Regions from separate parts of the Glutamicibacter sp. NPDC088483 genome, predicted to be linked through region 4. Evidence: riboswitches for the same ligand, from Rfam matches in the RefSeq annotation. Region 4 holds a riboswitch; each other region holds the start of a gene.
The links. A riboswitch is a leader RNA that binds a small molecule or an ion and turns the genes downstream of it on or off. The one in region 4 is predicted to bind thiamine pyrophosphate.

Region 1 (7,647 bases), 180 kb from region 4:
AGACCGGTACCGGCAAGACCGCTGCTTTCGCGCTTCCTGCCCTGTCCCGCATGGCAGAGCTGGCTGACACCAATGGTCCAGCCAAGACCCCGCAGATCCTGGTTCTGGCTCCAACCCGCGAGCTGGCCCTCCAGGTCGCCGAAGCCTTCACTTCCTACGCCAAGTACCTGCCGAACTTCACCGTTCTGCCAGTGTACGGCGGCTCGCCATACGGCCCGCAGCTCAACGGCTTGCGCCGTGGCGCCCAGGTAGTCGTTGGTACCCCAGGTCGCGTTATCGACCACATCAACAAGGGTTCCTTGGACCTGTCGAACCTGCAGTACGTTGTCCTTGATGAGGCCGACGAAATGCTGCGCATGGGCTTCGCCGAAGAGGTCGACAAGATCTTGGAAGCTACCCCAGAGGACAAGCAGGTTGCCCTGTTCTCGGCAACCATGCCACGCACCATCCGCCGCATCGCTTCGGAATACCTGCGCAACCCGCAGGAAGTTGCCGTGAAGTCCAAGCAGTCCACCGGCACCAACATCACCCAGCGCTACCTGCAGGTCATGGGCGCCCACAAGCTGGACGCCATGACCCGCATCCTGGAATCCGAGTCGTTCGAAGGCGTTATCACCTTCGTCCGCACCAAGATGGCTACCGAGGACCTGGCCGACAAGCTGAAGGCCCGCGGCTTCACCGCGGCTGCCATCAACGGCGACATCCCTCAGCAGCAGCGTGAGCGCACCGTTGAGAACCTGCGCTCGGGCAAGATCGACATCCTGGTTGCTACCGACGTGGCAGCTCGTGGCTTGGACGTTGAGCGTATTTCGCACGTTATCAACTTCGACATCCCGCATGACACCGAGTCCTACGTGCACCGCATTGGCCGTACCGGCCGTGCCGGCCGCTCGGGCGACGCGATCCTGTTCATGACCCCGCGCGAGAAGTACTTGCTGCGTGCCATCGAGAAGGCTACCCGCCAGCCGGTGACCCAGATGCAGCTGCCTTCGCTGGATTCGGTCAACGACCGTCGTATCCAGAAGTTCACCGATCGCATCGACAAGACCATCAGCGGCCAGGACCTGACCACCTTCCGCGAAATCGTGGAGAAGTTCGCTTCCGAGCACGAAGACCTGGACCAGCTGGAAATTGCAGCTGCACTGGCTCTGATGGCCCAGGGCGGCCGCCCGCTGCTGATGACCGAACCAGTCATGTCCCCTTCGAAGAAGGCACGCATGGATCGCCCAGAGCGCGGCGAGCGTAGCGAACGCGGTGACCGTGGCGATCGCGGTCCACGTGCCCGCAAGACCGCTGCCGAAGGCAACGCCATGTACCGTCTGGCCGTAGGCCGACGCAACCGCGTGCAGCCGGGCTCGATCGTTGGCGCACTGGCCAACGAGGGCGGCTTCGATTCTTCGGAAATCGGCGGCATCGAGATCCGTTCGGACCACACCCTGGTCGAGTTGCCAGCAGAGCTGAGCAAGGACCAGTGGCGTGCACTGTCCAAGACCCGCATCGGCGGCGAAGCCATCGAGCTCGAGCTCGACAATGGCCGCAGCCCGCGCCGTGACGACGAAGGCGACCGCGGTGGCTTCCGTGGCGGCCGTGGTGGTGGCTTCGGCGGCGGACGCAGTGGCGGCCGTGGCGGTTTCGGTGGCGGACGCGGCGGCGGACGTGGCGGCTTCGGCGGTGGCGGACGCGGCGGCAAGGATCGCTTCAGCGACTCGGGCCGCAGCGGTGGACGTCGCGACTACTAAGCCAGCCGCACGCAGCTGAACAGCATTGAATAACGCCCTTGGGGCAAGCCGAAAGCTTGCCCCAAGGGCGTTTTTCGTGCGCCGCAGGCTATTTACGGAGCAGGAGTTCCCACCGGGATCCCGTCCCCGAGATAGACCGTGCCGCCGCTTTCCAGGAACTGCCTGCTTTTCTGCGCCATCCCGGCCAGGGCGGCTTGCGCCTCGGCCGAGCCGTACTCGTCGCGGATATCCTGGGAGATGCGCATGGAGCAGAACTTCGGCCCGCACATGGAGCAGAAGTGGGCGGTCTTGGCCGGCTCGGCCGGCAAGGTCTCATCATGGAATTCCTGTGCGGTGACCGGGTCAAGGGACAACGCGAACTGGTCATTCCAGCGGAATTCGAAGCGCGCCTTGCTCAGCGCATCATCCCGCGCTGTGGCGCCCGGGTGGCCCTTGGCCAGATCGGCGGCGTGCGCAGCGATCTTGTAGGTGATCACCCCGGTCTTCACATCATCCCGGTTGGGCAGTCCCAGATGCTCCTTGGGAGTGACGTAGCAGAGCATCGCGGTCCCGTACCGTGCGATCTCCGTGGCGCCAATGGCGCTGGTGATGTGGTCGTAGCCCGGGGCGATGTCGGTGACCAGCGGGCCCAGGGTATAGAACGGCGCCCCATCGCACAGCTGCTGTTGGCGTTCCACATTCTCGCGCACCAGATGGAACGGGATATGCCCCGGGCCTTCGACCATCACCTGCACATCGTACTTCCAGGCGCGCTTGGTCAGCTCGGCCAGGGTGTCCAGCTCGGCGAACTGGGCGGCGTCGTTCGCATCTGCGATGGAACCCGGGCGCAGCCCGTCGCCCAGCGAGAAGGCCACGTCGTACTGCGCGAAGATCTCGCACAGCTGATCGAAGTGGGTGTAGAGGAAATTCTCCTGGTGGTGCGCCAAGCACCAGCCGGCCATGATGGACCCGCCACGCGAGACCATGCCGGTGACCCGGTTGGCAGTCAGCGGGATGTAGCGCAGCAGCACCCCGGCGTGGATGGTCATGTAGTCCACGCCCTGCTCGCACTGCTCAATGACGGTGTCGCGGAAGATCTCCCAGGTCAGTTCGTTGGCTTCGCCGTTGACCTTCTCCAACGCCTGGTAGATCGGCACGGTGCCGATGGGGACCGGGGAGTTGCGGATGATCCACTCGCGGGTGGTGTGGATGTCATCTCCGGTGGACAGGTCCATAACCGTGTCCGCGCCCCATTTGGCCGCCCACTGGAGCTTGGAGACTTCTTCTGCGATGGAGCTGGTCACCGCCGAGTTGCCGATATTCGCATTGATCTTGACCAGGAACGCCTTGCCGATGATCATCGGCTCGGATTCCGGGTGGTTGATGTTCGCCGGGATGATGGCTCGCCCGGCCGCGAGCTCGCTGCGCACCAGCTCGACATCGCATTCCTCGCGCAGGGCCACATAGCGCATTTCCGGGGTGATGATCCCGGCACGCGCATAGTGCATTTGCGTCACGCGGGCTCCGTCAACGGCCTGCAGCGGCGGGGCTGAGCGTCCGGCCCATTCCGCGCTGGCCGTGCCGCGGCGGACCGCTGAGCGTCCGTCGTCGTGCAGGTTGCGTTCGCGGCCTGCATAGGTTTCCACGTCCCCGCGTTCCAGGATCCACCGCTCGCGGAAGGGTTGCAGGCCTTGGGTGGGCTCGCTTCCCGGTCCGCTGGTGCGATATACAGCCAGCGGCTCGTTGGACTGTCCATTGGGGGAGTCTGCCAATTGGATCTGCGTGACGGGAACAGAAATTCCCGCAGATTCACGGTAGGCAAGGGTGTGGGCAGGGTGCTGTTCAATTTGTTCCACTGGGGAAACTCACTTCCTTCGCCGGCATTACCCGGACAGGTTCAACGGTCGCGGACGGCGATAGCCCGATCTCAGCCCTTGCCAGGGCACCCGTGTGGTCGCGAACAACTTAGCACGCTTGCGAGGGTTAAACGCAAACCCAGTGGTCAGGGCCTGACATCAAGGAAGTGGGAAGGGCCGGCTGTGGCGGGCCAAGATGCTTTTCATTGGCCGGAGACTCTTGCCGGGGGCACCTGGAATCCGGGGCGCAAGAAGCAGCCGGTAGCCGGTGCTGCAGCTTGGGTGTGCCCTGGGCCATGCTCGCAGTGGCTACACGGCATCTGCGGGATAAACGAAAAGAGAGGCAATCTGGAACCAGATTGCCTCTCTTATTTCGAGCCCCCTGCCGGAATCGATCCGGCGACCTCGTTCTTACCAAGAACGCGCTCTACCACTGAGCTAAGGGGGCAACAGGTAAATACTTTACACAGGTTTTTGAGGTTTGCAAAATCCGTCGGGAATTTGTTGCTGAGGTCACAATATTCCTACTCAAGACCGGAATGGGCGGCAAGGAGCTGTTGCCTTCCTGGCGGTTTCCAGCACCCCGGTTCGCGGCCTGGGATCCAACTGCCGGCCGCTGGAGCCGTGCCTGCGTGCCAGGGTGGATCGGGTGTTGCCCAAGTGCCGCTCGGTCACGGGTTCTGGAGCGGGAAAAGGTGGCAGCGTTCCGAAATTCCAAGCGGAGTAATTCGATGCTTGGCCACCGGGAAGAATCCGCGGGATTCTATCCTGCGCACCCGGGCAAATCCGCGATTGACCACGAGGAGCACTCCCGTGAGCATCGTCACCAGGGCACTTTTTGTCCCACCCTTCGTCCCCGGGGTGGCGAGTGAGGGGATAAATAGCCATTGACTAGTGGTTTTACAGAATTTTCCGGGTCTTTTCCGGGGTGATCCGCCGATTTTTCTTTGCCGGGAAATCCGTGTAGAGTATTTACTCGTTGCCCCCTTAGCTCAGTGGTAGAGCGCGTTCTTGGTAAGAACGAGGTCGCCGGATCGATTCCGGCAGGGGGCTCTGAGTGAGAAGCATTCTTGGCTTCTACTGGATTGCTTCTCACTTGTGGCGGCGTAGCTCAGCTGGTTAGAGCGCACGACTCATAATCGTGAGGTCCCGGGATCGAGTCCCGGCGCCGCTACCAAATCAAAGATCCTCGGCCTCGGCCGAGGATCTTTTTTGGTTTCCGGCCCCGAAGCAGCATTGTCCTTCGAGGGCATGAACGGCTAGTGATCCAAGTCCTTCTCCTGGTTCCCGTCCTTGGCTTGCTGAGCCAGCGACAGCAGCCCCTGGATCGCTGTCGTATCGAAATCCGCCTCTTGGCTCGGTGCCTGATTGGCATCATGGCCGTGGACTTCGGTATGCAAGCGCTGCATCTGCATGTCGAGTTTCGTCGCCATGGCCGCCGCGTCGGCAAGCTCTTGCACTAGATGTTCTGGAACTTCGCCCTCGTACTTGTAGAAGATCTTATGTTCCAGGCTTGCCCAGAAATCCTGGGCAATGGTACGGATCTGCAGCTCCACCACGACATCGACCGGGCCATCGGATAAGTAGACCGGGATCTGCACGATCGCATGGACACTTTTATAGCCGTTGGGCTTCGGGTTCTTGATGTAGTCCTTGATTTGGAGGACCTTCAGGTCATTCTGCGAGGTTAGCGTGTTCAGAACCTTGTAGATGTCCTTGACGAAACTGCAGGTAATGCGCACGCCGGCAATGTCGCTGATGTTCTCGCGAATGGCAGGCAGGGACGGGGAGATGTTCCGGCGGGAGACCTTGCGCATGATGCTCTCCGGAGTTTTCACCCGGGAAGTGACGTGCTCAATTGGATTGTAATTGTGCAAATACAAGAACTCTTCACGCAAGATCGAGACCTTGGTCAGCACCTCGTCCACCGCAAACTGGTACTCCATCATGAAACGCTGGAAATCATGGCGGAAAGCCTGCGTCAATCGCTGCAGCTCGGCCGGCGAAGGGGCGGTCTCGGCAGCTGCGATGGCCACTGCACGAGTCTTGTCATCAAATGGGACAGAAATCCTGGATCACCTCAGCAGATCATGGCCCGGCCCGCGGTACGGTTCCGGTGCAGTTCCAGCTTAAGGGCATCTCCTAGGAATTAGGCCAGAACGAATCGGGAATTCGTCCAGCAAACTTTCGGGCTGCAGGCGCCGGCCAACCTGCCTTGCAGGAGCTAGCCATGTCCGGTGAACTATCGTTAAAGAGGTAACTTCGAGGAAGGCATCGATGGAATTCGCCAGCGACCACCGGCAGCTCTGCCACGGCATCAGCTTCTCAGAGCATGAATGCGCCCCCATGCTCCGGCTTCGGCAAGCGGAAAAATGGAGCACCGAATACCTGGAAGCCAACCGTTCACTAAGCCTGCGCATCGGCGAACTGAAATTCTGCCTGGGCTACATCACGATGAACAGCGATGGCTCTCGCAACACCTTGCCTTGCCCGAAGAACAAAGCGCTGCGTACCGGAACCCAGTGCGAACGCTGCCGCCGGCTGGATCATTCAAAGTTCATGCATCATTTCCACAAGACCGGCGAAGCCCCGGAGGGCATGCGCAAGTACCTGGAGCAGCCGCACTTCTTGTATGTCGCAAGCTTCGCCCATGGGGCGACCAAGGTCGGTACCACCTCGACCCATAGCAAATGGACTCGCTTGGCGCAGCAGGGAGCGGTCATTGCCCGCTATGTTGCCCGCGCCGCTGATGGCGCCGCTATTCGAGTGCTCGAAGACCTGGTCACTGAACACGTGGGCCTGAGCCAGCAAGTCCGGCAGAAGTCCAAGATCAAGGGACTGGCCAGCTGGGAACTGGACTACGCCCAGCTGGACCAGATCAACTCCGAAGCGGCAAGCCGGACCCGGGTCTTCCTTGGCGCCCAGCGGGGCCTGGAGACCTACGGCGTGCAGCTGCGCGACGAGCTATGGAAACAACCGGCCTTCGCCCGCCCGGTCGTTGACGCCTGGGATACCCATGCGCTGCATGCCTGGAATGCGGCACTGGGCGGGAACACCGTGAATCTGCGCATCCGCGGCGTGCTGGGGCAAAGCATCCTCGCAGACAGCGGCGAAGGCACCACCGTGCGCCTGCTGGATGCCGCCGAGTTGAAGACCCGCGAGGTCGCCATCGTGGAGAACTTCGGAGATTTCAGGGAAGAGCAATCCGCCCTGTTCTGAATCAGGCCCAGCGTTGTCGGGGGAGTCACGGGGAAATGCCCCGGCCTCAATGAGCGGACACAGCCGGAGCTGAACTAGACTTGAACCATGACCAACACTCCTTGGGAATCGGCCTCATCACGCTATAAGAAGCTCGTCTTCGCTGCCATGGGCATCATGGGCGCAGGCATCATCTTGGCCATCATCGGCGCCAACATTCCATCGCTGCCAACGGTCTACACAGCAATCGGCATCATGGTCATCGGCATGCTCTGCCACATCGCCGGACTGGTTGTCCGCGCCAGGGATGCGCGCCAGTGGCGTATTGCCAATGGCCTGGCGGCCCCTCGAGCCAAGAAGCGCCCGGCGGACGGGCAGGACTAGGGCTCCGCAAGAATTCCACCGTGTGACCGCTTGGCTGCGCCCGGGTCCCGTATCCGGCGGCAGCCTCGCCTGGCCACTTCCAACAACGTTCAGGAGAATCCATGGGCATCAACCCCGACCTGGTAGGGCGCATCTACCCTGCCGGCGAGTCCTACCAGGTAGGCCGCGAAAAGATCCGCGAATTCGCCAAGGCCACCAAGGCCGCCAACCAGGCGCACTACGATGTGCAGGCCGCTCGCGAGCTGGGCTATAGCGATGTCGTTGCCCCTCCGACCTTCGCGATCATCATCGCCCAGCGCGCTGACGCGCAGCTGATTGCCGACCCGGCCAGTGGCATCGACTTCTCCCGCGTGGTGCACGCCGACCAGCGCTTCACCCATCACCGTCCAATCGTTGCCGGCGATGAACTGCTTGCCGAGCTCTACGTGGACCAGGTCCGTGAAATGGGTGCCGGTGCCATGATCACCACCCGCGCGGAAATAACCACCGTG
Region 2 (7,647 bases), 330 kb from region 4:
GTGTCCCAGAAGACCGCCTACGACGAGGAAGAAGACTCGCCAGTGGCCGAGGATACGACCGAATTCGTCGATGAAGAAGGACGCCCAGTGCGCGAGGGGGAAGAGTGAATTTCCTGGATCTAGCCCCTTTGGCCGTGGTGCTGCCGATCTTCGGCGCCGGGGCAGCCTTCCTGGCCCGCCGCCAGGTCCGCCTGCAGCGCCTGATCACCATCGGCATCCTGTGCCTGACCCTGGTGCTCGAAGCGGGAATGCTCGCCGCCGTATGGGGCGGGGAAAGCTATGCCATCCATATTGGCGGCTGGGAGTCGCCCTTCGGCATCGCCCTGATGGTCGACGGGTTCAGCGCCTTCATGCTGCTGGTCTCCACCGTCGTCTCGCTGGCTGTGCTGCTCTTCGCCACCAGCCAGGGCCTGGCCGACGGGGACGAGCCCGGACCGGTGTCGATATTCCACCCGGCGTACCTGATCCTGCTGGCCGGAGTGTCCAACGCCTTCCTGGCCGCTGACCTTTTCAACCTGTACGTCGGATTCGAAATCCTGCTCACCGCCAGCTACGTGCTGCTGACCTTGGGCGGTACCGCCGAGCGCATCCGCGCCGGTACCACCTATGTGGTGGTTTCCGTGGTTTCCTCGGTGATCTTCCTGATGGCCATCGCGATGACCTATGCGGCCACGGGCACGGTGAACATGGCTGACCTGGCGGTGAAGCTGCCCGAACTGGGCCAGGGCCCGCAGCTGATCTTGCATGTGCTGCTGCTGATCGCTTTCGGCATCAAGGCCGCGGTCTTCCCGCTGTCCCTGTGGCTGCCGGACTCCTACCCGACCGCACCGGCCCCGGTGACCGCGGTGTTCGCCGGGTTGCTGACCAAGGTGGGCGTCTACGCGATCGTCCGCACCGAAACCCTGCTCTTCCCGGGCGGCTCGGTCAATGCCGGACTGCTGGTGGTGGCCGCGCTGACCATGGTCATCGGTATCCTCGGTGCACTGGCGCAGACGGACTTCAAGCGCATGCTTTCCTTCACGCTCACCAGCCACATCGGCTACCTGATCTTCGGCGTGGCCGTGGGCGGGCCGCTGGCCATCGCCGCGACCATCTACTACGTGGGCCACCACATCATCGTGCAGACTTCGCTGTTCATGGTGGCGGGACTGATCGAACGCCGTGCCGGCAGCTCGAATGTCACCCGGCTCGGCTCGCTGGCCAAGCTTTCCCCGGCATTGGCCCTGCTCTTCTTCATCCCGGCCATCAATCTGGGCGGCATCCCGCCGTTCTCCGGATTCCTGGGCAAATTCGGGCTATTGCATGCGGCCGCGCAGGATGCCGATCCGCTGACCTGGGTCGTGATCGGCGCCGGATTGCTGACCAGCCTGCTGACCTTGATGGCGATCATCCGCGTGTGGGCCCGTGTGTTCTGGCGCCGTGCCGCTGATGCCGAGGTGCCCAACCAGGACCTGGTGGCCGAAGCGACGCAGGTCGCCGACGAGACGTTGGCCGGCGGCGCGCAGAACCCCCGCTTGGGGTTGAAACTGGCCAAGCAGCTGGAAGCCGACTCCTTGCCGTGGGGCATGCGCTACGCCACCGGTTCGCTGGTGCTTGCGGGCATCGCCCTGACCGTCTTTGCCGGGCCGATCTTCGAATTCTGCGAGCGGGTGGCTGCGGAACTGATCGCCCGCGAACCGTATATCAGCTCGATCTTGCCATTCTGATTGGAGGGATGATGCCGAATAAGAACTTTGAACCGCGTGACCAGCGCATTGACGATGCGCTGGATACCTCCGGTGTGCGCCACCGCGCGACACTCAAGCAGGAATGGCCGCTGCTTCTGCTGCTGCTCTTCGTCTGGGGTGCTCTCTGGCAGGACTTCTCCCTGGGGAACATGGTCTTCGGCGTGATCATCGCGCTGCTGATCGTGAACCTGTTCCCGCTGCCGCCGGTGGTCCTTTCGGGCCGGATCAATGCCTGGTACTGCCTGAAGCTGTTCATCTGGTTCCTCGGACAGGTCTTCGCGGCCAGCGTCCACGTGGCCTGGCTGGCGCTGGTCCGCGGGAAGCGCACCCGCAGCGCGGTCATTGCGGTCCCGCTGCGCACCGACTCGGACCTGATCGTGATGACCGTGGGCCACGTGCTCACGCTGATCCCGGGCTCCTTCGTGATCGACGTGGACCGCAGCTCGTCGACGCTGTACCTGCACTACGTCGATATCGAGTCGCCTGCGGACGTGGAGAAGGCGCGTGCCGGCATCCGGGACATCGAACGCCGGCTGATCATGGCTATTGGCAGCCGAGACGAGTACGAAGCGATCAAGAGCGAATGCGGACCGAACTTTGATGCGAGGAAGGGGTAACATGCTGGATATCGTCATTTGGATCTGCGGCATCATGCTCGGGCTCGGTGCTGTCGCTTGCCTGGTCCGTGTTGCCAAGGGGCCGTCAATCCTTGACCGGGTGCTGGCCCTGGACGTGATGCTGCTGATCATCTCCGCCGCGCTGTGCCTGGAAATGGTGCTGCACAAGCACACCGACTACTTGCTGTTCGTCGTGGCCGCCTGCATGCTCGGATTCATCGGTTCGGTGACCGTCTCTCGCTTCGTTTCGGATCAGAGGAACGCCTAATGGAACTCTTCCTCGATGTCCTCGTTGCCGTCCTGCTGATCCTTGGCTGCCTGATGTCATTGATCGCGGGCATCGGCTTGCTGACCTTCCCGGACATGCTCACCCGCATGCATGCAGCGACCAAACCGCAGGTGCTCGGTTTCCTGCTGATTTTCGCTGGGCTGGCCATTTACCTGCGCAGCTGGGCTGTGGTCCCGGTACTCGTGCTGGCCTGGGGAATGCAGCTATTGACCGCACCGGTTTCGGCCCACATGATTGGCCGTTCCGGCTACCGGACCAAGCACGCTGCCAAGGAAACCCTGTTCTCCGATGAGCTGAGCCACGTGGTCAACAAGGTCAACGGAACACCGCCGACCGGAACCACCCCGGTTTCCAAGACCGGATCGCCAGACGAACAAGATTGAGAAAAAGCGGGAGCCGCCCCTCTGGGCGGCTCCCGCTTTTGGCTCAACGCCGAAGCTTACTTGGTGAACTTGGCAACAACCTTGTTGGCGCTGCGATCAGCCACGGTCTGCAGGATTGCTGCGACCAGGGCCGAAACGACTGCGAAGCCCAAGGCACGGCGGAAAGAAGCTTCCGCTGCTTCCTCAGTGCCCTTGCGTGGTGCTTTGCTGCCGGTTGCCTTCAACCAAAGGAAATCAACCAGCTTGCCGCCGAGCATGCCAGCGCCAACGGTGATACCGGTAGTGGCAAGTTTCTGCACTTTATCCATTTTTTCCTCGCGATCAAGCTCTTGACATATCGTTCCTCTGCCCAGCATACCTGCGGTATGGTGGGGGAGCAGTAATTATTCCGACAGGGGAGCGTCAGACTTTTAAAAAAAGTCGCAAGACGCTGAGAGTGCGATAGATCGCAGACCCTCGAACCTGCCCCGGCTAGTACCGGCGAAGGAAGTCGAGCATCTCGGATGCGGATAGGCGCGGCAGTATGCCCTCATTCCGTCCATCTCCCCTCCTTTCCACAGGAGGACCAGCAATGAACGAAACAGTTTCGAAGCAGCGTACCGGCTGGCGTGTAGTTGATATCGTCGTCGCCTCGGTGATCGCCGTCGCTTCAGGGGTTATTTTCTGGGCGTGGAGTGCCGGCTATGGCCTGTTCTCACTCGCCTTTGCGGCTTTCCCGCCAGCCACCGCGCTGCTCACCGGCATGTGGCTCTTCCCGGCGGTGCTCGGCGCACTGATCATCCGCAAGCCAGGCGCCGCAATCTACTGCGAGCTGCTGGCCGCCGTAGTTGAAGCGCTGCTGGGCTCGCACTACGGCTTGACCGTACTGATCTCCGGCCTGGTCCAGGGCCTGGGTGCAGAGCTGGTCTTCGCAGCATTCCGCTACCGCAAGTGGAACCTGGGCGTGGCGCTGCTGGCCGGCTTGTTCGCCGGCTTGTTCGCCGGCATTTCCGAGGCCTACATCCTGGCCTACTATGTTGAGTACACCGCCGGAATGAAGATCTTCCACGTGATCGCCACCGGTATTTCCGGCGTAGTCGTCGCAGGGCTGCTGTCCTGGTTGGCCACGCGTGGACTGGCGAAGACCGGTGCATTGAGCGCCCTGCCGAGCCGGCGTGCGCACCTGGAAAGCGCAAAATGAGTTCCTTTGCCAATTCCGGCGCAGCCTCGCTGACCCAGCGCGGTGCCGCCATCACCGCAACGGGGTTCGGCTGGCAGCACTCCGAGAGGAAGAATCCTGCCATCTCGGGACTGGACCTTGTGATCCACGCCGGTGAGAAGGTGCTGCTGGTCGGTCCATCGGGCGCCGGCAAGTCAACCTTGCTGCACGCGATGGCCGGGTTGCTGGAAGCGGATGAGGACGATCAGGTCGCTGGCCGGCTGCTCATAGATGGCAGCGATGCCTTCATCCGGAGCCACCCGGTGGGCTTGATGCAGCAAGACCCGGAAACCCAGGTAGTGCAAAGCAGGGTCGCCGATGACGTGGCCTTTGGCGCCGAGAACCTCGGAATGGATCCCGAACTGATCCGCCAGCGGATCCCCGAAGTGCTGGACGCTGTGGGTCTGGGTGCGCTGTCCTTCGAGCACCGCACCCAGCAACTTTCCGGCGGGCAGAAACAGCGGTTGGCCTTGGCCGGCATTCTGGCCATGGAACCCAGCGTCATGCTGCTCGATGAACCGACTGCCAATGTGGACCCGCAGAGCATTGAGCTCTTGCGCGATGCGGTGCTGAACGCCGCGCGGCTTTCCGGTGCCACGCTGGTCGTCGTGGAACACCGGATTGAAGCCTGGGCGCAGCATGTGGACCGGGTTATCGTGCTGCAGCCCGGTGGGGGAGTCGCGCACGATCTGGACCCGCAGCAGCTGTACACCGATGAAACGGTGCGCGAGGAGCTGGCTGCTGCCGGGCTGTGGATTCCAGGCTACTTCCCGCAGGTGGCCCGGGCAACGAACGGTGCCGGTGCCACGCTGCTGGAAGCGCAGCAGCTGGTATCCGCCCGCACCGCCACGGCACCGCGCACCCAAGCGGTGGACGTGAATGTGCAAGCGGGCACCGCGACGGTGATTCGCGGCGAGAATGGCGCTGGAAAGTCGACGCTGGCCTTGACCTTGGGCGGATTGCTCGTCCCGGCCGACGGCGGGTTGGCGGCCACCGCGCAACTGGCCGACGGTCTGGGCAACTCCCCGTTTGCCTGGAAGGCCGGTGCATTGATTGGGCGGATCGGTTCGGTGTTCCAGGAACCCGAACACCAATTCGTGACCCAGAGCGTTCGGGAAGAGCTGGCTTTCGCTCCCAGCCGCGCGCAGGCCAGCAGCGCCGATGCGCCGAAATACGAGCCGGCCCAGGTCCAAGCGCGCGTGGACGCGTTGCTGGAACGCTTGGGCCTGGCGCATTTGGCAGACGCGAACCCGTTCACTCTCTCCGGGGGCGAGAAGCGGCGCTTGTCCGTGGCCACTGTTCTGGCCGCATCCCCCCAGGTGCTGATCCTCGACGAACCGACCTTCGGGCAGGATGCGAATACGTGGAGGGAACTGGCCGGGCTGCTGGTTGAGGAATTGCAGCAGGGCACCGCGATCATTGCTGTGACCCACGACGATCACTTTGCCTCGGTGCTCAAAGCAAGGAACCTGGTGCTCACTGCCGGCACCCCGGAAGCTGGTACCCCGCGACAGGGGCCGGTGCTTGATGCGCCGGTAGGGCATAGCTGGTTGGCGAAGATCAATCCGCTGGCCAAGCTCGGTGCGGTGGCTGCGGCAACACTGCCGTTGATCACCACCTTGGATTGGGTTTCGGCGCTGGTCGTGATCGTGGCGACCGTGGTGTTCTTCCCCCTGGCAGGGCTGAGCCCGCTGAAATTCCTCAAGCGCGCGTGGCCACTGCTGATTGCCGGAATCCTTGCGGCGTGGGGCATCGCCTTGGTGGGCCAGGATAGCGGCACGGTCTACGCCCAATTCGGCGCCTTCAGCATCACCGAGGGATCGGTGGCCGGGGGCATTGCCACCGGACTGCGCGCTTTCGCGCTGGCCATCCCGTGCATCTTGCTGCTGGCCACCACGAATCCAAGCGATTTGGGCGGGGCGCTGTCTCAGCAGCTGAAGGTACCCCACCGGTTTGTGCTCGGGGCCTTGGCCGGCATGCGATTGCTCGGGTTGATGGTGGAAGAATTCACCACGCTCACGCTGGCCCGGCGCGCTCGCGGTGTCGGGAACTTCGGCACCGTGGGCCAACGCATCAAGGCAACCCTGGGTCAGGTGCTGGCCTTGCTGGTGCAAGCGATTCGCCGCGCCGGACGGTTGGCCACCACGATGGAGGCCAAGGGGTTCGGCACGGCCAAGCGCACATGGATTCGCACGGCCACCTTCACCTGGCGTGATGGCATGGTGCTGGCCACGGGGATCCTGTTTGGCACGGCCGCAATGGCTGCGGCCGTGCTGGCAGGGACCTACAACTTGGTGTGGTCCTAGCGGATTGCTTCGCTCAGGGCGCTGAGCTCTTCATGGAGCTCAGCGTCCAGGCGCAACGGCTTGGCATCGATGGTGCGCACCGGGGTCAGCAGGCGGATGGAGGAAACCAGCCACACGCCATCGGCCTGATACAGGTCTTCCGGGCGCAACGGGCCGTAGCCCAGCTCCCAGCCATCCTGGGCCGCAGCGTCGAAAATGGCGCTTTGCGTGGTGCCTGGCAGGATGCCGGTTTCAAGCATCGGGGTCAGCAGCCGCTTGGTCTCGCCATCGCGCTGGGCTACCAGCACGGTCGAGGTCGGAGCTTCCAGGATGATCCCGTCGGCGGAGGTGAAAATGACATCATGGGCGCCGTGCTTGTGCGCGTAGCGCAGGGCGGCCATATTGATCGAATAGGAAAGGGTCTTGGCGCCCATCATGAGCCATGGCGCACGTTCGGCCAGCTTCGAGTCGTAGCCGCGATCCAGCATCAGGACATCCACACCGGTTTCACGCTGTTCCCTGCCCAAAGCCGGGGCAGGGGTCACGGTGACCCAGCAAATGGCAGGATCATTGTCGTGCTCGCCGCGCGCGGCGACCAGCTTGACCACCGCTTCTTCAGCGCCGCCGGTGGCATCGAAATCGGCCACAGCGGTATCTACCGCGGCAAACCAGCTGCGCGCATCGGGAATGGCCAAGTCGGCAACTTCAGCCGAGGTCGCCAAGCGTGCCAGGTGCGCTTCGAATTTGCGTACGGCCTGGTTGGTGTAGAGCATCGATTCAAAGATGCCATCACCTCGCGTGACTCCCTGTGCTGTGACCAGAAGTTGCGGTGCAGTGATGTCTGCAAGACGACCAGCCGGATAGGCCGGATCCAAGAATACAAGTGAGCTCATAAAGACAGATTATCGAACCCCAGCGTCTTCTGCGCGATTTCTGCAGGCGGAGATTCAGACAAGTCCGGCAATGTTCGATAAGCTAAGCGAAGGATTTTGGCCTGTACATCGCAGATCAGAGGCCGATAATGCCGAATTCGCGGGGTGTAGCCAAGGGGGTGCCCGAGTGTGGCCAAGTAATGAAGTCTTCTTGCAGATTGGCGGCGTTCTCTGGAGCGTGCTGGTCGCAATAGAGCTAGCGGTTCGCTACTTCAT
Region 3 (7,647 bases), on a different contig from region 4:
AAGCATGCGCGCAGAGGCATATAGGCCGGAGTTGCCTGCGGAGAGGATAGCCGACAGGATCACCGCATTCATCAGTGCCGCGGCGAAGGCTACGCCCGCACGTTCGAAGACCAGGGTGAATGGCGAGGTGGTGATATCCGATGCCTCGGAAGAGAGCAGGGATGGATCCATATACGGGATCAGCATGCCAATGACGAAGATCGCGCCGATGTAGAAGAGCATGATGCGCCAGAAGATCGCCTTGATGGCGCGTGGGATGTCGCGCTGGGGGTTCTCGGCTTCACCGGCGGCCACGCCGATCAGTTCGGTTCCCTGAAAGGAGAAACCGGCGATCATGAAGACCGAGACGATGGACAGCCAGCCGCCAACAAATGGCGCTTCGCCATCGGTCCAATTGCTGAAGCCAGGGGTGGAGTCGCCCAGGATGCCGAAGATCATCGCGACACCGCAGATCAAGAAGACCACCACGGTGATGACCTTGATCGCGGCCAACCAGTATTCGCCCTCGCCAAAGGCCTTGGCGGACAGCGCATTCAATCCGGTGAGCAGCACCAGGAAGATGGCCGCCCAGATCCATCCCGGGGCATCAGGGAACCAGTAGGACATGATGATGCCAGCTGCCACCAGTTCGGCAGCCACGGTAATGGCCCAGTTGAACCAGTAGTTCCAGCCGATCGCGAAGCCGAAGTGGCGGTTCACGAAGACCGTTGCGTAAGTCTGGAAGGAGCCGGCGACCGGAAGCCGGGCGCTCATTTCTCCCAACGACTGCATCAAGAGCAGCACCATCATGCCGATCAGCGCGTAGGCCACCAGCGAGCCACCGGGGCCAGCTTGGGCAATGGTGCCGCCGGACGCGACGAATAGTCCGGTACCAATCGAGCCGCCAATGGCAATCATCTGCATATGGCGAGCTTTGAGGCCACGCTTCAGACCGTCCTGAGACGGTGCGGGCTCAGTCATGCGTTACATCTCCTGATGCTTGAAAATTTCCAACCTATCAATCCAAGCACCCTGACAAGCCATAAAGCTATGAACCGCGCTACAGTAAGCGATCAATAATCTTTCGCTTGGCCCATGAATATGGAGGATATATTGCGCTCAGGGTATCAACGACGGTTGTTTTGTTGAATTCCGAGCGCATCTGCGAAAGCCGTTCGAACCCGTGCTTGCCGTGGTAGGCCCCCATTCCGCTCGGTCCCACACCGCCGAAAGGCAGGGTTGGAACGATCATCTGGGCCAACGGAGCATTATGCACAATGGAGCCGGCTCGCACCCGATCAGAGAAAATCGACTGCAGGCGCGGGCTTTCGCTCATCAGGTAAGCGGCCAGCGGCGACGGCCGCCGGGCAATGAATTCGAGGGCTTCCTCGAAGGTTTCCACTTCGATCACCGGCAGGATCGGACCGAAAATCTCTTCGGTCATCAAACTTCCCTCGAGGTCCACATTGCGCATGATGCTCGGCGCGATGCGCAGGGTATCCTCGTCGTACTCGCCGCCGAAAACCACCTCGCCTTGCTCGAACATCGACAGCAGCCGCTCAAAGTGCTTGCGGCTGACGATGCGGCCAAAGTCCGGATGGGTCAGCGGTTCCTTGCCGTAGAAGCTGGTGATGGCCTGGCCCAGGCGCCTGATGAGCTCAGACGAGTCGCCCACGCTCAATACGTAATCCGGCGCCACGCAGGTCTGGCCGGCATTCATGAACTTGGCGTAAGCCAAGCGCTTCGCGGAAGCCAACGAATCGTTCTCCACCACGGCCGGCGATTTTCCGCCCAATTCCAAGGTGGTAGGCGTCAGATGCTTCGCGGCCGCGGCAGCCACGATCTTGGCCACGCGTTCGCCGCCGGTGTAGAAAATGTGGTCCCAGCGGGCGGCAAGCAACTCGGTGGAGGTATCCACGCCGCCTTCAACTACCGCGTAAACCCGTTCGTCGAGGTAGACCGGGAGGAACTTGGCCAAGGCGCCTGAGGTCGCAGGAGCCAGCTCGGATGGCTTGATGACCGCAGCGTTGCCGGCAGCAATGGCCGCGACCAGCGGTGCGAGCACCAGCTGAACCGGATAGTTCCAGGCTCCGATAATCAGCACGACCCCCAGCGGGCGCGGCTCGACCTTGGCCATGGCTGGCTGCAAGGCCAGCGGAACCTTGACACTGGTGGAATCCATCCACTCAACGAGGTGGCGCTGGGCGAAATCTATTTCCGCGCGCACCACGTCGATTTCGGAGAATTTGGCTTCGGTGGCACTCTTGCCCAAGTCCTCGGCCAAGGCCTGGACGAAGTCTTCCAGATGCTCTTCCAGCATCTTCTCCAGTGCCTTGAGCTGCTGCAGGCGGAAGCGTCGCGGATGCGTGATCCGCGTGTCCGCAGAACGCCGCAAATGACTCAGAACTGTTGCTATGCGCGATGGATGCTCGTCCACCGGAGGTGCGGAATCACCGACCGGTTCGGGCAACGGAGTGGAAGTAAACAGACCCATGATTTGAGCGTACGTCACTGGGACTATTTTTCATCGTTTAATTCGCCAGAGGATTCAATATGTATCAAATAGTTGATACATTGATTTCCATGAACCAGTTCTCGGCGAGCGCCATATCCATCGCTTTCGTTGCCGCAATCATCTGCGTTTGGTTGCGTTCGGTGGCGCACAGGCGTGGAACACCAGCTATCGACCGGGCCCGATCCCACTCGTTCTGGTGCGCATTGATCGCATTCTTTGCTTCAACCTCATGGGATTTGTCTGAGACCTGGCGCGTTTCAATGACCGAGCCCAATTCAGGTTCGGCTCTCGCTGAAGCACTCACTCCGGGGATCTGGGTTCTTCTGGTTTACCTCATCGGCTTGTTCACTTGGCCCAAGGAACTCCAGCCAGTGCGCACCGCTTCATTAGAGGCCCGCAGCCTGACAACTCCGTTTCCCAAGGCCCTAGGGGCTTTCGTTGGGCTTTTGCTGCTGATCGCGGTCGGCTCCCTGTGGCCGGCGTCCAAAGTCGAAGGGCTCGTTGGCGTTCCGGCCTCGGAATTCACGACCTTTGATTTTGACGGCATCTATTCATACACGTCGGAGGGTCCGTATGATGGGCGGTTGCCGGGCACACAGATGCTCCCGGTATTCATCGTGGCCCTGGCAGGGATCATCGTGGCCGCGGCTGTGATTACCGTAGTTATCCTGAAAAAACCTGCCTTGGCCGGCATCTCGGTCGAAGACAACCAAGCGTTGCGCACGGTCTGGCTCAACCGCTTGATGCGCAATATCGGCATCGTCTTGCTGGCCTTCACCGTGTCGGTGGTCAATTACTCGCAGGCTAATTCGCCGGATGGACAGTACGAGTTCGTTAGCTATGGCGCCCTTGCGGTAGCCCTCACGTTGCTCTTCTGGGGACCGCGCTCTACATTCTCAGCTCAATCCACCACCAGGGAACGGACCGCCTTCTCGCGTTTGCGTGATCAACTATTCACCTTGCAATACGTAACTGCAGCACTCACCTTGCTCAGCGTTGCAATCGGCTGGTCATTCTTGCCACTGGATGACGAGCTCCAGATGCCTACCAATGAGCGAACTACGTGGATCTTAATGATCTTTGCCGGTGCGGCTTTGAGCTATGCCGTTCTCAATGCGCTTTATCTCAGCTACGTCAGCACGGTGGCCCGGCAGGCGTCTACAGCACCCAAGTACCACGCGCCCCTGCCCTTGTGGTCCTACATCGCCGCTGGCTTGCTGTTTGCCACCAGCACCTATTTTCTGCTCGATCCGCCGCTGGACTATTTGTGGGGCTTCGTGCCTCCAGGCAAGACAATGGTTGCAGGCTTGATCCTGCTGTTGCTGGCAACCCATCTTGGATTCGTCTGGTTCTCCCGCCGGGCAATTATTCCCTGGGCTGTCTCGTCGGCTGAAGAAATCTGGTACCGCAAGGTCCTGGAACTGCGTTCAATGCGTGTTAACACCAGTGCAGTGGTAGCCATGCTGCTCATTGGCTACGGATTCCCGGCCGGGCTGGGACTCTTTGCATTGCTCATCTTCGTTGTCCCAGCAGTCATTTTCCTAGAGCGCCCCGGTAGCGCCTTCGTGCGGGAACATCAGCCGGCAGCTACTTCATGAGCACGCAGATCAGTGTTGACCTCCAAGCAGCTACCCCGCCCTATGAGCAGATCCGCTCGCAGATTGCTTCACTGATCTCCTTGGGAGATCTGCCCTCGGGGAGCAAGCTGCCTACTGTGCGTGCGCTGGCCACGGACCTCGGCGTCGCTGTCGGTACAGTGGCGCGCGCCTACAAGGAGCTGGAAGCCGAAGAGCTGATCACCTCCCGACGCCGTGCCGGCACAGTGGTCAACGAGCGGCCGCAGCCGGTGGATACCAGTGAAGATCTCCTGGCCGCCGTGGATCACCTCTGGGCGTTGGCGGCCGCGCAGAAGGTGGATGCGGCCACGCTCACGGCCTTGGTGGCGCGGCGCGAGCGTAAGTAACTTGTCCTCGGAACCGGTTGTGCGTACGCTCTATGGCAGTGACACGGGGTGTCGGATCAACCGACTGAGATAAGACCCGTAGAACCTGATCTAGTTCACGCTAGCGGAGGGATGTCGCATGGCTTTGCATGCAGTTGCCCAAAAATACCGGCAACAATCACCTTTGGTTTTTTGCCTGACCAATACCGTCGTATCCAATTTCACCGCCAATGTCTTGCTGGCATCCGGGGCTTCCCCGGCCATGACGGATCTGCCCGGAGAGGCCGGCCCATTCGCGCAGGCAGCTTCAGCCGTATTGGTGAATTTGGGAACTCCAAGCACTGAACAGCTGACCGCCATGGAAGAAGCTGTGCAGTCGGCGAGCGCTGCAGGCACCCCCTGGGTCCTGGATCCAGTGGCAGTGGGAGCGCTTCCGGTGCGCACGGAGTTTGCCCGGCGCATTGTCCGGCAACGCCCGACCCTGATTCGCGGCAACGCCTCGGAAATCCTGGCCCTGGCCGGCCGGCAATCTGCTTCGCGCGGTGTCGATGCCTTGGATGAGGTTTCTGCCGCCTTGGCGGCGGGACGCGAACTGGCCACGGAAAACGACTGCGTAGTGGCCATTTCCGGCCAGGCTGACGCCATCATCGACGCCACGCGTACCGTCTTGGTGCATACCAACGGAATTGGCTTGACCCGGATGACAGGTGGCGGCTGCGCCTTGGGCGCGGTCTGCGCCGGAATGGTTGCGGTCCACGATGACCCGTTCGAGGCCACCATCGCAGCCCACGGTTTCTATGGCCTGGCCGCGGAAAAGGCCCTGGCTGGCAGCTCCGGTCCGGGCAGCTTCGCAGTTGCCTTCCTTGATGCGCTGTCGGCTGCCGATCCCGGGGAACTGAAAACTTTGAAGTACGAGGAATTGAACCATGCATAATTACGGCGCTTATCTAGTAGCCAACACTGCCAGCTGCACCCCACGCAGCACCCTGGAAGTTATCGAGGGCGCCGTCGCCGGAGGGATCGGGTGGATCCAGCTGCGCGCCAAGGATGAAAGCGCCCGGGAATTCTTCGAGCTGGCCTGCGCGGCTGCCAAGCTCACCGAGGGCAAAGCCCAGTTGCTGATCAATGACCGCATTGACGTCTACCTCGCGGCACGGGCTGCTGGCGCAGCAGTGAACGGCATCCATATCGGGCAAAAAGATGTGCCGGTACAGCTGGCTCGCCAGATCATTGGCGAGGGCATCATCGGCTTGAGTGCTTCCAGCGATGAGCAATTGGCCCAGGCGAACAAGGACGCCTCGGTGATCGACTACCTCGGTGTAGGAGCCATCCGCGCCACTCCGACGAAAAAAGACCATCCTGTTCCCCTGGGGCTGGACGGCTTTGCGCGAGCCGCTGCCTTGGCCAAGCTGCCCTGCGTAGCGATCGGCGCAATTACCCAAGACGATGCCGCCGCGATCCGCGCCGGCGGCGGCGCAGGCCTGGCCGTGGTCCGCGCCATCTGCAACGCCGAAGATCCGCAACTTGCCAGCGCGCAGCTGGTCGCAGCCTGGGAGGCCTCGAAATGAACATCCTATCCATCGCAGGCTCCGATCCTTCCGGCGGCGCCGGAATCCAAGCGGATCTGAAGGCCATTGCCGCCAACGGCGGCTACGGAATGTGCGTGATCACCGCTTTGACTGCGCAAAACACCCATGGGGTATCCGGAGTTCAGGCGATCAGCGGCGATTTCGTCCTCGCGCAGCTCGAAGCCGTGAGTACAGATATCCGCATCGATGCGATCAAGATCGGGATGCTGGCCAACGCCGAGGTGATCCGCGCAGTCACCAGCTGGCTGGAAACTGTTGACGCCCCCGTCGTGCTGGACCCGGTCATGGTGGCGACCAGCGGGGATCGCCTGCTCGACGACGAATCGGCCCTTGATTCGCTGCTGGATCGCGCCACGGTGATTACCCCGAACCTGCTGGAGCTGGCCAGCTTGCTGCGCGAGCCTGTGGCCCCTTCCTGGGACGAAGCCCTGCGCCAGGCCCAGCGGCTGGCTGCCAAGCACGACACGCTGGTGCTGGCCAAGGGCGGGCACCTGGCCGGGGCGGATTGCCCCGATGCCCTGGTGTCGGCGGGCGGGGTGCAGCTGGAGCTGCACGGACCGCGCCATGCCACCAGGAACACCCACGGCACCGGCTGCACCCTTTCCAGCACTCTGGCTACCCGCTTCGCTGCCACTGGAGATTGGATCGCCGCGTTGGAGCAGTCCAAGTCCTACCTCTCCAAGGCCATCGCAGCGTCCGACCAATTGCAGGTGGGCAGCGGCCACGGCCCGGTCAACCACTTCATCGACTTCTTCGGCACGGCAGATCCCATGGGCGACTGGTGGCAGAAGATCCAGCCGATCCGCGAGGAAATCGACCAGCTGGATTTCATCACCCGGCTATCCGAGGGCACCTTGGACCGGGATGACTTCCACTACTACATCGCCCAGGATGCGCTGTATCTGCTGCGCTATGCCAAGGTGCTTTCGCTGGCCAGCTCGATGGCGCCGGATCTCGGTGCCCAGCGTTTCTGGTCGCGTGGCGCCAACGGCATCCTCGATGGCGAGCTGCAGCTGCACGGCAGCTACCTGGACGAGTTCGCTGATACGCCCAGCGCCACCACGCTGAACTACACCAACCACCTGGCCGCCAGCCAGGAGAGCTACGGGGAGCTGATTGCCGCGATCCTGCCTTGCTACTGGCTGTACCAGGACATCGGCAAGCGGTTGTCGGCAGCCAACCATGCCGAGCATCCTTATCGGCAATGGCTGGAAACCTATGCATCCGAGGAATTCGATTCCGCCACCGAGCAGGCCATCGAAATGGTCCGCCAGGCGTTCGAGCAGGCAGATCCGCAGCTGCGGGCCAGCATGGAGGCCGCTTTCATCCGCTCGGCGGAACATGAGCGCTCTTTCTTCGCGCAGGCGCACGAGAACCGAGTAGACTTCTCTACGGCCTAAAACCCGCAGGGCCCGGGAAGAGGAATCATGAGTTGGAGCATTCACGGCAACGGCAGGACCATCACCCCAGGTGAGGTAGTTGCCCCGGATGAGCGGCTGCATTGGCCGCAGACCGTTTCCATCGGAGCCCAGCACATCCTGGCGATGTTCGGCGCCAGCATCCTGGTGCCAACCATCACCGGCTTCCCGGTCACCACGACCTTGCTGTTCACCGGCCTGGCC
Region 4 (7,647 bases):
TCGCTGCCGTCGATGACCAAGTCGTATTCACTGAAAAGCGCCACGGCGTTGGATTCATCCAGCTTTTCATCCACGGTGATGATCCGGACGTTCCGGTTCTGCTCGTGGGCCATCCGCCGCACCGAATCCACTTTCAGGCGCCCTGCATCCTGTTGCCGGTGCATGGTTTGTCGTTGCAGATTGGACAGCTCGACGGTGTCATCGTCGATGATCCCGAGGGTGCCGATTCCCGCAGCGACCAGGTAGCTGGCAATGGGACTGCCCAGGCCCCCAGCTCCGATAACCAGCACCTTGGCGTTGGCAATGCGGCGTTGCCCTTCTTCTCCCACCCCGGGCAAGGACAAGTGCCGGGAGTAGCGCGCCAGCTCTTCCGGTTCCAGCTCCGCGCCGGGTGCTACCAAGGCTTCCCGGCTCACGAGAAGTCACCGACCAGGGTTTGCATCATGCCTTCGGCCGGCGAGGAGGCCAGTGCGGTATCGCGGCGCGGGATCCGGCCAGCGAGCCGCGCGGCGCGCCCGGCACGCACGGCATCCTTCATGGCCCTGGCCATGAGCGGCGCGTTGTGCGCCCGGGTCACCGCGCTGGCCAGCAGCACCGCCTCGCAGCCGAGCTCCATGGCCAGGGCCGCATCCGAGGCAGTGCCCACCCCGGCGTCAAGGATCACCGGTACCTGCGCGCGGGAGACGATGGTGGAAATATTGTGCGGATTCAGGATCCCCAGGCCCGAGCCGATCGGCGCTCCGGCCGGCATGATTGCCGCAACCCCGGCGTCCTGCAGGCGCTGGGCAAGTGCCGGATCATCATTGGTATAGGCGAAGACCTGGAACCCGTCGGCCACTAGTTGCTCGGTGGCCGCATGCAGTTCCAGCGGGTCCGGCAGCAGCGTGTGCTCATCGGCAATGACTTCGAGCTTGATCCAATTGGTTTCCAGAGCTTCACGGGCCAGGTGCGCGGTGAGGATCGCATCGCGGGCGGTGAAGCATCCAGCGGTGTTGGGCAGCGCAATCACGTTGTTGCGCTGCAGCAGTTCATACACGTTGCCTGCGCCGGCCGCCGAAAAGTGGCGGATGGCCACGGTGGTCAGCTCCGTTCCGGAGGCCTGCAGGGCGCTTTCCAGGGTGGTCAGCGAACTCGCTCCCCCGGTGCCGAGGATCAAGCGCGAGGACAAGGTGCGTCCGGCGATCTGGAATGGGTCGCTGTGGATGTCCAGCTCGGTGATGTTGCGCGTTTCCATGCCTAGCCTCCCTGGGCCGCGGTAACGAGTTCAATGCTGTGCCCTTCGGCCAGCAGATAGCTATTCCAGGCGCTGCGTGGAACGACAGCGCCATTGACGGCGGCGGCAACTCCGAGCTTGCTGCCGTCAGCGGCCACCGAGTTGGCGTCCAGTTCCTTGCCGATTTGCGTGCTGATGAATTCGCGAAGGGTGGTTCCTTCGTCCAGGTTCAGTTGCCGTGAATTGAAATTGATGCCGATGCTTGTCATGGTTGCTGCTCCGTTCGGTGAGCGGTCTAGGTTGCGTTGGCAAAGCGGTGGGGATCCACAGCTTGGTGCAAGGGGTGGGATTGGTGGCCGTGGGCGAGATCCGCAGTGAGCGTTGCGCCCAGCGGAGCCAGCAGCACGCCGTGCCGGGAGTACCCGGTGCAGAGCAGCAGCCCTGGATCAAGGCGTCCAAGCAGCGGCCGGTCATCTGGCGTGGCGGGACGTGCCCGGGCCGTTGCCTCGTTCAGCGTGCAGTCGCTGATGCCGGGGACCAGCTTTCTCGCGTTGTCCAGCAGCAGGTGCATCGCGCCAATGTTCACCGCTTGTTGCCGGTCTTCACGGACACTGGCGCCAAGGACGAGGCTGCCGTCCCTTCTCGGCACCAGATACACCTGTTCCCGGTGCACGATGCCGCGGATGGTGCGGGTGATGAGCGGCGGGCCTGCTGGTCCCTGGATCCGGAGGATGTCCCCGTAGACCGGACGCAGCGGAAGTTCGTTCAAGCCATCGAGGGTGCCAAGACCGGTGGCCACGATGGTCTGCTCCGCTTCGAGGATTCGGCCCGATGCGGTGCACACAGCGGTGGTCCGCTTCCCGTCGGTCACCAGTGCCTGCGCCCGTTCCTCGACCAGGTGCGGACGCATATGCTCCAACAGGATCTTGACGATGGATCGAGGGTCGACCTGGTGGTCATCTTGGCACAGGACCGCGCCAGCAATATTGGCGGCCAAGGCTGGTTCGAGCTTGCGGGCTTGGCTGGGCAGCAGCTTTTGCGCTGACAGGCCGAGGGATATCTGCAGTTCGGCCAGCTCGTGCAGGGCTTCGCGGTCCGCAGGCTCTGCGGCGACAACGAGCGTGGAGTTCTGCAAGTAGTCCGGGCGTTGCCCGGTGGCCGATTCGATGCGCTCGATGAACTGCGGATAGGCGGCATTCGAGGCGGCAAGCAGCTGGTGCAACGGGCCATTGCCCCAGACCGTTTCAGCTGCCGGGGCCAGCATTCCTGCTGCCGCGTAGCTTGCACCTTGGCCGGGTGCCGGATCGATGAGGGTGACGGTGTGTGCGCGTGATTCCAGCTCGAACGCGACGGCCAGGCCGATTATCCCGGCGCCAACAATGTTGACATGCACAAGGGCACGCTTCCTTCCTACGGCGGCATGACCCGCATCAGGTGTAGCGGTCGGCTCGGTGCCCTCTCAGCCTGGTCGAATCAGGCTCCCGCGGATTACAGCGATTATAAGCATGATGCAGCTCATAAAGTCGAACTTCACTGAACGCAGTTCCGTCATCTTCTGTGATGTACTTGCTGACATGGCATTCCATGACTTCCCTATCGTGCTTTCCCAAGGTTCTGCGCTATCCAGCACCATCATCTCGTTGGAGCAAGAACTCTTGGAATCCAGCCAACGCCATAGCCAGGAGCAATTGCAGCGGCGCTTGCATCCTCGGTTCGCCGAGGTGGGAGCCAGCGGGCGAGTCTACGATCGCGAGGCCATCATTGCCCAGCTGGCCCAGGAGCCGGCACGGGATGCCGGGGCGTTGAAAGTCGAAAGCCCGGTGGCTCTCCAGCTTTCAGACCAGCTGGTGCTGCTGCGCTGGAAGCTGCTCTCCGGTTCCCCCAGCGAACGCAGTTCACTGTGGATCCATGAGCAGGGCCGCTGGCAGCAGCTCTTCCACCAGGGCACGGCCACCGCTCATCCGCAGCCATCTGCAGGACCGAAGGAAACCGTGCATGCCGACGGTGAATTCTCGGTGCGCCGGCTGCGCCTTTCGGATGCCGAAGCGGTCTTCGAGGCATTCTCCTCGAACCCCGACATGTTGCGCCAAGGCGACGCCGATTCCCCGCAAAAGGCTGAGTCGTATGTGCGCGCACTGCTGGAGGCCGGGGAACGCCAGCAGGCGATGGCCGTCGCATATCGGGATCGGCTGGTGGGACTGGTGTGCGGTACGGTCGACCCGGCCAATCGGAACGCGTGGATTTGGTATTGGATGAACCAGAATTACCGGGGCCGGTGGCTGGCCACCCGCGCCGTGGCAACCTTGGTGGATTACCTGTTCGACGAGCTGGGACTGTACCGCTTGGAGCTGGGCTTGCGGGCAAATAATCCCGGGTCGAAGCATGTGGCAGAAAGCAACGGCTTCCTGCACGAAGGTGTCGAGCGGGGCAAATTCCTGGTTGCCGGAGAACGCATCGATGTGCACACCTACGCGCGGTTGCGTACCGATGGCGGCTCTGCGGTCATGCCCTTGCCGTGGGGCACGCAACAGTAGCTTGGCGGGCATCAAAAAGTCGCGGAATCCGGTTTTGGATTCCGCGACTTCTTATCTGTCCCTCAGGTTTTGTGATGCGTGGTTAGATGCCTGGGTTCGATGCCGGTGGCGTCGAGTCCGGGCCATTGGTGGCCTGTTGGGCCTCCATCTTTTTCAGCGTGCGGGCCGCAGCATCACGACCGCCGAGGCCAAAGGCCAGAGCCGCTGCCAATGCTGCGCCAATGACGATTGCGCCGAAGGCCATGTTGATGATCGAATCGGCGATACCCATGTACTTCAGGCCCATCGCCACGAACAGCGCAATTGCCGTGTAGCGGATGATCTTCGAAGCAGTAGTGTCACCCAAGAAGCGGCCAATCACATTGGCGATGACGAAACCTGCGGCGATAATTGCTGCGCCGAAGAGGATCTTGCCGCCCAAGGCCAGGATCTCATTGAGGATATTGGTGATCGCTGGGAAGTTCAGCATCTGGGCCGCCATCACACCGAAGAACAGCACGATAGCAATCTTGACGATGCCAGCGATGATTCCCGAAGCGCTCTTGCCCTCGGGAACTACGCCCCACTGGGCAACAACAGTGTCGGTACCCACGCCGTGGAGGGTGGATTCAAGTAGCTGCCCGACGAACTTGGCAATCAGGATACCCACGGCCAAGAGCGCCAAGGCCATGATGACCTGCGGGATTGCGGTGAAGACCAGCTGCAGCATCTGCTGGGCAGGTACCGAAATTGCCGCGATGCCCAGAACCTGCAGGGCTGATATTGCGACGACTAGCAGGATCAAGGCGAAGACGATGTTGGCAATGATGTCAACGATCTTCGCTTGGGATTCGCGAGACTGAACTTCATCTACTAGTTCGTTGCCTGGGGTGACCTTGCGGACCAGTCCGCTAAAATCGACAGTTCCCAAACCGGTCCTCAGCAGCTGGCGAACGATATTCGCGATGACGTAGCCAATGAAGAAGATGAAGCCCGCACCGATGAGGTTGGGGATGAAGGCCATGACGCCGCCGAGCATGCCTTGCACCGGCGATAGCACTTCGGATAGAGCGAAGACCTGCAGGATTGCCACGAGGCCGAAGAGCCAGACAATCAACCCCGCGACCTTGCCTAGGGATTGGCCTATTTGTTCTCCGTCATTGCCCTGCTTTTGCAGGAACTTCACCCTGTTCACCAGTTTGGCGGCAGCCCAACGAATTATGCGTGCAACTAGCCACGTAATGATGAGGATGATTAGCGCGATGCCAACCTTTTGTAGCATCGACGCCCAGTCGATATTGTCTAAAACGTTCTCAGACTGCATTGCTGCTCCTTCAACGTAGGGACAGTCCGACCCTACGATGAAGGTTCTCCGCTGACTAGGGCAAAGACCCATGCTCCCAGCTTGAATCATTGGACTTTCACAGCTCGAATTGCGAAAAGCTGACTATATCCCGATGTATTCAACGAATTCCGAACAATAAGACCCTGCCGACAACTGATCCACGCAATGTTAGAAAGTTCGCGGTTGCGTCCAAACCCGTGAATTGCCATGAAAGCTATTGCGGATTCAGCCATTGACCTTTATTAATCCGGGAATTGCCGGAAGTCCCGCTACCTAGTTGATGACTTCGCTCCGCACGGAAGCGCCCAGTTCAACGGTGCGGGAGACGGTGCAGTATTTGTCATGCGAAAGCTTGACGATGCGCTCCACCATGCTGGCTGCCTTGCGGCCTTCCTCGGTATCGGGGAACTTCAAATCGAAACCAAGATGGATGTCCTCCATCCGGCTCGCCGAGTTCTCAGAGACCTTGTAGCCGCCCGCTTTGACTTCGAATTTCTCAGGCTCGCTTCTCCTGGTGGTCACCACATCAACATCAATTGCGGAACATCCTGCGATGGCAGCAAGCAGCAACTCCACCGGGGTTAGCAATCCTTTGCCCTGGCCGAATTCTAGGCTGGCTCCCGATTCGAGGCTGGTGGCCCTGTACTTGCGTGCCTCGACGCGTTCGATGCTGACTTCACGGATCTCACGGCTATTTTCACTCATGAAACTATCGTGCCACGATCCAGGCTGAAGACTACACGTGGCGCAATACGACTCGTTGCGGCGACGATGCAGATTCCCCGGGCACAGGCACGAATCCGCAGTCGCCAAAGAACGCAATGGCAGGCTGGCGCTGGCAATCGAGATGAACGCTGATCCCGGGAATGCTGGCGATGATTTCATCCAGCAGGATGCGGCCCACACCCTTCTGGCGATCAGTGTGCCTCACCCAGAGCAGTTCGATGCGTGTACTGCTCCATGCCGCAAAGCCAACAATGCGTCGACCATGCTGGGCAATCCTGACTGAGACCGATTGGCTATAGACAGCTTCCAGGGCGACGGCCACCGCATCAATATCAGCAGCCGAGAGGAAGTCTCCCCGGCGTTCCACCGAACTGCGCCAAATGTCGAGCAGGTCAGGCACTTCATCCACGCTCGACAGCTCGCGCAGCAGGAGAGTCTCTTCCATGCCATATTCCTTCATGCTCAAGCGAATCCGTACTTGCTGATTCGAAATGTAGCCGGGTGCCAGCGATTCCTCAAGTTTTCATGGATCGTTGCGGCACACCAGCATGCGGTTTTTCCCCGGCTCAAGCCGGCTCGTTCATGCGGCCCGTGCGGTGGGCCCAGTCCCGCAATTCGGCCGCGGCCTGCTCGGGCTGCTCAAGGTGCACGTTATGCCCTGCAGAATCAAGCACGCGGATTCTCATCGAGGGGTACCGGCGCGATAGCTGCTCGGGATCCCGGTATCCGGTGATGTGGTCTTGTTTCCCGCACAGGATGGTTACCGGAATATCCAGCTGGCGTTTACGCTCCACGGGCAGAGGATCCAGGAAGTAGCGCTTGGATAGCTTGGCCATGGAGCGCAAGTTCGCGCAGTCCAGCCCGGGCAGCACCCACTGCGCGAAGCTCTGCCACGCCTGCTGCGATTGCACCACGGCAATATCGGAGAATTGCTGTGCTTGGCGGGGATCTATCCGGGCCAGCAGCCCGGGATCCTCTACGACTACCTGCGCTTCGGGCACAGTGCGCCGCGCGGCATCGGGAAAGACCACTGGGGCCAGGAGGAATAGTCCTTGGGCCTGGCCGGGAAACCTGTCGGCCATCTCCTGGCAGAGCAAGGCGCCAAGAGAGTTCCCCAGCAGTGCGAACGGGCCCTCTCCCGCGGTTTGCCTGATCAGTTCCTCCAACCAGTTTGCAAGTTCTGGCAGTCCCCCGGGGTTCCCTAGCGGTGGACAGGTTCCGAAGCCGGGCAAGTCGATGTAGTGCAAGTCGAAGATCTGCGCGTTGGCCAGCTCTGCTTCCAGCGGCTTGAGGATACGGTGGTCTACCCCGTTGCCATGCACCATGAACAACGGGATCCTGCTCTTTGGGGCTACTCGCATTTCACCGTGCTCTTCTCCTGTGCCTCGCGCTGGCTCGCAGCGTAGCTGATCATCCATTGGCCAGCTACGTAGGTGAGCATAATCCAGAATCCCATTCCGGGGACATCGATATCCGCAAATGAGCGCAGCGCGATCAAGGAATCGGAGAGGAAGAATATTGCGCCGCCGAAGCCTGCGATCGGACCCAGCCCGGTACTGAGGATGGCCATCATCATCAATGCCAAGCCATAGATGATCACCGGGGCGAGCAGCACTCCCGCACCGGGTGAGCAGAGGACCAGCAGCAGGGCAAATGCGGCAAGATAAGGAAGCGGCATCCACCAATGGCGCAGTATCGAAGATTTCCAGTATCTTGCCAGAGCGGCGATGTAGAAGAACTGCGCAACCAGGAATGCGCTAACCATGGCCAGGAATGCAAAATCGCCGTCCATGAACCGGGGCAAGGTGTCACCGACCCAGGAGAAGAAAAGGGCTATGAGCACCAGCCGG

Region 1: another riboswitch for thiamine pyrophosphate. It lies ahead of thiC (phosphomethylpyrimidine synthase ThiC); the one in region 4 lies ahead of thiO (glycine oxidase ThiO).
Region 2: another riboswitch for thiamine pyrophosphate. It lies ahead of ACIP6G_RS03670 (ECF transporter S component); the one in region 4 lies ahead of thiO (glycine oxidase ThiO).
Region 3: another riboswitch for thiamine pyrophosphate. It lies ahead of thiM (hydroxyethylthiazole kinase); the one in region 4 lies ahead of thiO (glycine oxidase ThiO).

What each region holds. Positions count from the first base shown of each region.
Region 1 is NZ_JBIVMP010000001.1:603,791-611,437, reverse strand. Features, by position in the region: gene ACIP6G_RS02975 (DEAD/DEAH box helicase) at 1-1,739, shown strand, start outside; gene thiC (phosphomethylpyrimidine synthase ThiC) at 1,832-3,574, opposite strand; TPP riboswitch at 3,571-3,678, opposite strand; tRNA gene ACIP6G_RS02965 (tRNA-Thr) at 3,951-4,022, opposite strand; tRNA gene ACIP6G_RS02960 (tRNA-Thr) at 4,556-4,627, shown strand; tRNA gene ACIP6G_RS02955 (tRNA-Met) at 4,675-4,751, shown strand; gene ACIP6G_RS02950 (GTP pyrophosphokinase family protein) at 4,834-5,610, opposite strand; gene ACIP6G_RS02945 (DUF2797 domain-containing protein) at 5,852-6,793, shown strand; gene ACIP6G_RS02940 (hypothetical protein) at 6,881-7,156, shown strand; gene ACIP6G_RS02935 (MaoC family dehydratase N-terminal domain-containing protein) at 7,258-7,647, shown strand, end outside.
Region 2 is NZ_JBIVMP010000001.1:754,120-761,766, reverse strand. Features, by position in the region: gene ACIP6G_RS03700 (Na(+)/H(+) antiporter subunit C) at 1-108, shown strand, start outside; gene ACIP6G_RS03695 (Na+/H+ antiporter subunit D) at 105-1,706, shown strand; gene ACIP6G_RS03690 (Na+/H+ antiporter subunit E) at 1,715-2,344, shown strand; gene ACIP6G_RS03685 (monovalent cation/H+ antiporter complex subunit F) at 2,346-2,612, shown strand; gene mnhG (monovalent cation/H(+) antiporter subunit G) at 2,612-3,016, shown strand; gene ACIP6G_RS03675 (DUF4235 domain-containing protein) at 3,073-3,324, opposite strand; TPP riboswitch at 3,400-3,522, shown strand; gene ACIP6G_RS03670 (ECF transporter S component) at 3,588-4,196, shown strand; gene ACIP6G_RS03665 (ATP-binding cassette domain-containing protein) at 4,193-6,520, shown strand; gene ACIP6G_RS03660 (aminodeoxychorismate lyase) at 6,517-7,392, opposite strand; gene cls (cardiolipin synthase) at 7,559-7,647, shown strand, end outside.
Region 3 is NZ_JBIVMP010000004.1:27,856-35,502, forward strand. Features, by position in the region: gene ACIP6G_RS09240 (amino acid permease) at 1-960, opposite strand, end outside; gene ACIP6G_RS09245 (aldehyde dehydrogenase family protein) at 1,040-2,473, opposite strand; gene ACIP6G_RS09250 (hypothetical protein) at 2,538-2,768, opposite strand; gene ACIP6G_RS09255 (hypothetical protein) at 2,755-4,092, shown strand; gene ACIP6G_RS09260 (GntR family transcriptional regulator) at 4,089-4,457, shown strand; TPP riboswitch at 4,492-4,586, shown strand; gene thiM (hydroxyethylthiazole kinase) at 4,576-5,370, shown strand; gene thiE (thiamine phosphate synthase) at 5,363-6,004, shown strand; gene thiD (bifunctional hydroxymethylpyrimidine kinase/phosphomethylpyrimidine kinase) at 6,001-7,425, shown strand; gene ACIP6G_RS09280 (uracil-xanthine permease family protein) at 7,453-7,647, shown strand, end outside.
Region 4 is NZ_JBIVMP010000001.1:421,370-429,016, forward strand. Features, by position in the region: gene moeB (molybdopterin-synthase adenylyltransferase MoeB) at 1-416, opposite strand, end outside; gene ACIP6G_RS01990 (thiazole synthase) at 413-1,234, opposite strand; gene thiS (sulfur carrier protein ThiS) at 1,237-1,482, opposite strand; gene thiO (glycine oxidase ThiO) at 1,509-2,606, opposite strand; TPP riboswitch at 2,604-2,708, opposite strand; gene ACIP6G_RS02005 (GNAT family N-acetyltransferase) at 2,788-3,747, shown strand; gene ACIP6G_RS02010 (mechanosensitive ion channel) at 3,830-5,050, opposite strand; gene ACIP6G_RS02015 (OsmC family protein) at 5,345-5,776, opposite strand; gene ACIP6G_RS02020 (GNAT family N-acetyltransferase) at 5,808-6,242, opposite strand; gene ACIP6G_RS02025 (alpha/beta fold hydrolase) at 6,364-7,158, opposite strand; gene ACIP6G_RS02030 (lysoplasmalogenase) at 7,149-7,647, opposite strand, start outside.